One region of the Alicyclobacillus sp. TC genome, then DNA from elsewhere that is predicted to be linked to it. Evidence: riboswitches for the same ligand, from Rfam matches in the RefSeq annotation. Region 1 holds a riboswitch; the other holds the start of a gene.
The links. Region 1 has a riboswitch for cyclic di-GMP ahead of FY534_RS12750 (hypothetical protein). Riboswitches for the same ligand answer to the same signal wherever they lie in the genome.
Positions count from the first base shown of each region.

Region 2: linked by a shared signal. The riboswitch ahead of FY534_RS07415 (EAL domain-containing protein) and the one ahead of FY534_RS12750 (hypothetical protein) in region 1 are both predicted to bind cyclic di-GMP.

Region 1 covers NZ_CP044434.1:2,601,179-2,604,316, forward strand. The annotation lists gene pabB (aminodeoxychorismate synthase component I) at 1-1,129, shown strand, start outside; cyclic di-GMP riboswitch class I at 1,204-1,291, shown strand; gene FY534_RS12750 (hypothetical protein) at 1,421-2,164, shown strand; gene FY534_RS12755 (sensor domain-containing diguanylate cyclase) at 2,233-3,138, opposite strand, start outside.
Region 2 covers NZ_CP044434.1:1,509,762-1,512,899, forward strand. The annotation lists gene FY534_RS07405 (class I SAM-dependent methyltransferase) at 1-352, opposite strand, end outside; gene FY534_RS07410 (AbrB/MazE/SpoVT family DNA-binding domain-containing protein) at 561-824, shown strand; gene FY534_RS07415 (EAL domain-containing protein) at 1,095-1,874, opposite strand; cyclic di-GMP riboswitch class I at 2,049-2,133, opposite strand; gene FY534_RS07420 (3'-5' exonuclease) at 2,271-2,720, opposite strand; gene FY534_RS07425 (beta propeller repeat protein) at 2,901-3,138, shown strand, end outside.

The sequences.
Region 1 (3,138 bases):
CGACTTGCTGCGCAACGATATGAGCCGAATTTGTAAAATCGGCAGCGTACATGTACCTGTGCTGTTTGAAATTGAAGAATATCCTACCGTTTGGCAAATGACCTCCACCATTTGTGGAAACTTGCAACTCAACGTCCGTTTGGAAGACATTTTTAGCGCCTTGTTCCCTTGCGGGTCGATTACTGGAGCGCCCAAAATTCAAACGATGCGGCGTATTGCTGAGTTGGAAGCTGAACCGCGCGGAGTTTACTGTGGAGCTATTGGCTATGTCAAACCAGGCGGAGACGCGATATTCAACGTGGCCATTCGTACCGTTACATTGCATCAAAAGGGAAACACTTGGCAAGCGGAGTACGGTGTTGGCGGAGGCATAACCATAGATTCTACACCAACCGAAGAGTGGCGTGAGACTCAGGCTAAAACAGCATTTCTCAGACAAAATCGTTCACCTTTTTACCACAAGGAATTTGCTTTACTAGAAACACTCTTACTGCAAGATGGACAGTTTGTGCTACTAGAGGAACATATGGAAAGATTGCGATCATCCGCAGCTTTTTTCCATTTTCCTTTGCCAGAAGAACGCATTCTGGCTGATTTGCATTCACTGAGCATTGCCAGTTTTCATGAAGCAGCTTTGCGCGTACGTCTGACTGTGGATGCAAAAGGAGGATATGATATCAACTTCCAACCTACAGAACGTATGCACGGGAGAACCGATGCACTGCCAAACCCAGAAAGCACCAGACAAAACCCTGTCTTCAAAATCATGCTTGCCCAAAACCCCGTGGACTCAACAAACTTGTTTCTCTATCACAAAACAACCTATCGGAACCTTTATCAAGTACACGTTTCAACCAATCCTAACGTACTTGATACTTTACTTTGGAATGAGCGTGGTGAAGTAACTGAATTCACGATTGGTAATTTAGTCGTATGGGATAAGGGTCGCTATTGGACACCCCATCGCCATTGTGGCCTTTTAGCAGGTACGCTGCGCCAACATCTTTTAAAACGAGGACTTGTAGAAGAAAGCGTGCTGTCGTTGGACGACGTGTTGCATGCGGAGCATCTGTGGTTTATCAATTCGGTTCGCGGATGGAGAAAGGTTGAAATATGCAAAAATATTTAATTATATTCTATTTTTTATAGACAAGCCCGAATAGAATGATTATGATAAAGACAAATTTAAGAATTAAATTTAACATGTGTCAAAGGCAAACCTGTGGAAATGCAGGGACGCAAAGCTAAAGGGGCTAAAGCGAGAGAATCGCCATGCTTGCCAGTTGCCACTCATGAATGATGACGTGGTTTAACTGGCAATCAGGTGTCCTCCAGCCTGTCTGCCAGTTTTTCTTTTCTTTCAAGCCAGATTCAATAGCTTACTGGCTTCATCCATCGAAGTAAAAGGGGTTGGGTAAACTTGATGAAGAAATGGTTCAGTCAATTACAGCCAGACAAAAAATCTCTCCTTACCGGTGCAGTCGTTGGTACGCTCTTTGGCTCGCTGCTTGCGGGAGGTGCTGTGTTTGCAGCTACCAGCAACTTTGTCCAGGCTCAGAAAGAAATCGCGAATTACGACGGCATCAAGGGCAGTGCTCTTGTTTATGGCGGCACAACTTATGCTGAACTTTATGCCGTACAGCAAGTGCTCCAAAAACAAGGTATTGTGAACCAGTGGAATGGCGACGTCAAAAACTTCTCTATGGATTCTCCATCACAGAGCCTACAACAACTTTCCAGTGAGAACAGCAACCTAGATCAACAGGTAGGAGATTTTAAAGATATTCTCAAAAGTATTGAGAAACTTCCGAGCAATGACCAGCAACAAGTATTGAATCAATTAAATGGATTGCTTAGCAGTACGAGTACGTCCACCAATACAAGCACATCGGATAACAGCACGAGTGATTTAAATGTTTGGGCCAAAGGATTGTTAAGAGCTGAACAAGAAACGGAAGGAAATCCGGGCAACGCAAACTCAGTTCTGCAAAACCTGATTCAACAATTTTCTCAAAAACATGGAGATCACGGCAACAGTCAAGATCATCAAAATGATGGACAAGACGGACAAAACAATTCACAACAGAATAACGGCAGTAATTCAGGAGACGGGTCAACTACAGGATCAGTCTATGGCAATACAGGGGATAACTCCGGAGATTAAGGGGCAAGCATGACATTTGACCGTGTACTGCTATGATAAATATCTCGCCAACAGAGAAACAAGCGGTTTCAACGTTTCAGCAACGATTCCAGCTTTGGCGAAACAAACCGGTACACGGTCAATTGTCCTTTACGCTCATGTTTGGATTGATGCATAGCTTCGTTTGCAGCCAAAATCAAGTCTTCCAGCGTCTCCACTTGCACCGGATAACAGGCGGCCCCTACACTAACCGCGCCCTCAATGGTCTGCCCAGCGATGGTATATTGTCCACTCAACGCGCGAACGAGACGTTGTCCTACCAGATTACACTCTTCCAGTCCGTGTATTCGGCAGAGCACAATAAATTCATCTCCACCGTGGCGCACAACCACATCTCTTTGGCGCACCGCTCCACGTAAACGTTCTGAAAATTGCACCAAAAACGCATCGCCTGCGTCATGACCATAACGATCATTGATAAATTTAAAATTATCGCAGTCAATATAAAAAAGTCCATATGTTGCGCGAGAATTACGAAGAAGTCGCAGGCACCGATCTAAGTATCGACGATTGTGGAGCTTAGTCAGCGGATCGCGATAGGCAGCCTTTTTCAGTTTCTTTTCATAGCGTTTACGCTCAGATATATCACGTATAGTCAGAAGAAAATAGCGATGCTCAGCAAGCCGCTGCGGAAGAGGGTCAACGACCACTTCGCCGCACCAGCCTTCAAAATCCATATCCATCACATGCCGCCCGCTGTTTTGCGTTACAGTGCGCATAAGTGGAATGAGTTGTTCGAGAACATGGATACTGTGCACATCATGCAAAGAACGTCCAGTAAGTCCCTGCCATCCCCCAATACGCGCTTCCGCTGATGGGTTGCCAAAAATGTAAGTATATTCACCATCTGGCCCCTGGCGGACAACCGCCAACGGATCGGACATATGTTTGAGAATGTCGGAAAGCAAATCCAAGTGTTCGTACAGCGCTAATTG
Region 2 (3,138 bases), 1.1 Mb from region 1:
TCATACTCGTTTCCAGTAATTTCGAAGCTACCAGTATCATGCTACCTTCGAGCCCGGACTGACCCAGACGTAAATGCGCATAAAAGGCAGCTGTGCTGGTGATCGCGTCAATCATCGCATTGGTGGCAACGACTTTCTGATAGTAGGGTTGAATGGCTGGACGGGCAAACCAGTGCTCAGGCCAATATTGTCGGACTAACCGCCGAGCCTCTTGATGAATTAACTGTTGATGATGCGAAGTTATTGTTGCAACGGAAACATGTGTGAGTGTCGGGCCGACCAAGATATGCTCCTGTAACAATTTTTTCATGATGGGAGCCAGTCTGGGCAATTCTTCAACAATTTCTGTCATACGAACCTTCCTTTTCTAGTGCGAATGCTGTCTCATTTTATCAATTTTATCATGTTCGAAAGAAAAAGGATTCCTATCCATAGAAATGCGTATGTTGGAATAAAATCAATATTCGGAGCACAGAATAAATATAGAAACACATCCTTTCGACACCGTAGGGCTCACGCTTCACCGCGCGTGGGCCACTCCCATGAGAGGGGGAACCTGTGTGCAGGAAGACATACTGGATACAGGAATGACCAAGAGAGTCGATGAATTAGGAAGAATCGTCATTCCCAAAGAGTTACGAATGAGTTTAGGCATAGAGTGCGGAGATGAACTTGAATTTTTGTTAGATGAGGAGAATTTGATTCTTCAGAAATATGTACCGGGATGTATTTTTTGTAAGAATACAGAAGATCTTCTATGGTTTCACGAGCAGCAAGTCTGTCGTCATTGTACGCAGCAATTACAGCAGTATATCAAATACTAACTTGAATGAGCCACAGTCAAGAAAGCCCAGACTGTGGCGAATGACTTGTGTAGCCTCAGGCAACAGGTACAGTCTTACAGGTCGTCACGGCTGTAGGTACCAGCAAAAAGAACAATACAAAGATAATCAAAAATACAATAGCCCAGCGTGTCAGTCCATCGAGCATTTTTCAACCCTCCTTTAGCATTAAAACATGCTAAACGAGTCTTCATGGAACCGGACAAACACACGAATTTGAAAACGAATCCATCTAATTTACCTAGATTCGGTTCAGTTGACCTGCCCTCCAATCGAATAGGAAGTATTCAGAAAGGTTGAGGGAGTCATCATCGCCCAATCTTCCACAGCCATAGGTCGTGCCCAGTAGTATCCTTGACTTAAATCGATGCCCAGTTGTTGAGTGATTTGTACCTCCTCTATCTTTTCTACGCCCTCGGCAATCACTTGTTCTCCGGAATCCATGTAACACAATAGATGAGATAGTAACCGCTGTTTTCTATCTGAAAGATGAATGTTTTGAATGAGTGAACGATCTATTTTGATGAAATCGGGTTCCAATATCACCAAGGTAGACAAATTGGCATGTCCGACCCCCATATCATCTAAAGCAATTCGAACGCCTAGAGAACGTAAGGGTCGTAACATCTCGAATAGGGTTTTCGGATCATAAGCTATGTATTCAATCATTTCAAAGATAAGTTGGCTGGGCGGGCAATGACTCTCTTGCAACAGATGTTCTAATTCCTCCAAATAGGCACGCTCCGTCAGACTATGGGGACTAACATTGACAAAAATCGGTTTAGATTGCCATTTTGCTGGCAACTCCAAACGTTTCTTCAAGCTCATTGATAAGGCTAGCCGGTCGATTTCAGTAGATAGTTGATATTCATAGGCAGCCTGAAACCATACATCCGGCGGTATCCCCTTCCCCTCGCATTGAGGGCGACTTAACGATTCATACGCAAAAAAGTGCTCTTTGCGATGATGAACGATAGGTTGAAACACCACATCTAGTTGTCCTCTTTGAATACTGGATAAGATACTTTGCAAAACGGAAGTGGGTATATTTGGTCGATTAGACAGTTTATACCCCCCCCCCCCCCCCCGAGGGATATTTTACCATTTTTGATGTGTGAATCTTGTACCATGTGTATCTTACCCACCCCTCTATCGTTTGAGGGCCACCCGTTTCCTACGGATGGCCCCCTCGTTCTTCTCGCCCTATGCGGCAACCCGGCGATCCTAGGCACATACCCTTAGACCCGTAGCTTTGCGTCCCAATGTTTCCATTGGTATGCTTTGATACGCATTTCTGAAATTTCTTCCTACCTTATCTTCCTACAAATTCCGACAATTTTCAACCTTTTGTCACAAAAGGAAGGTCATATACCTCAAATTCATTTCGAGTGCGAACGTACGATCGAGCGAGTACACAAGAACATCTTCTTACCAATCCGCTGCGCTATGTGCCATATCCGCGTCGAGTTCAAGACCAAGCCAAGAACGCAGGTATGGATTGGTGTGTTTCTGTGCTTCTGGCCACAAATGACGAGCTAAACGGTAGGAACAGATCCACGGACGATGGGTTTCCGGCAAGAAAGACCGATCAAACTTGGCATTATGGGCCACCCGTACAGCGTCCTGGATATGCGTCAGAATGGTTGGCCACACTTCTTCCCATGTGGGTTTGTCTTTGACCTGTCGATTGGTGATGTGATGCACTTCCGAAGCTTCCGGCGGTATCGTTTGTTGGGGATTGACAAGCGTCTGATAGAGTGGGCGAATGCCGTTTTTGCTCACCTCGACCAGTGAAATGTCCACAATCCGATGGATGGTTGGGTCTAGACCTGTCGTCTCTGTATCCAGCACCACAAAGCGTGTATCCTGTATACGCATGTAGGTTCTCTTCCGTTTTTGGAGATTGTAACCAAAATAGGACGTTGGAACAAGCCTGTAACCGACAGAACACGCTCTGCAGTCACGAAGATATACCGTGCGGATGGAAAATGCTCTTGTCACAAAATGTGTAGCGGGTACGTCTATACAGGTAAACAATCGAAACTAGGGGTGGTTTTTGTGCAAAAACGAATCTGGGGACTGACTGCGTCTATGCTTGCATTGACGTGTTTGACGGTGACCGGGTGTGGGACAATGTCATTGATCAATAAAAATGGAAATACACTCAACCCTACAGCATCATCTGATAGTCCCCATTCATTTAAGCCAAGTCGAACACATCGAGATGTTAATTCAGCCAAAAGCGTAGTTATATCTCCTTTAGAAAACCTAAAATCAATCTATATGGTCAATGGAA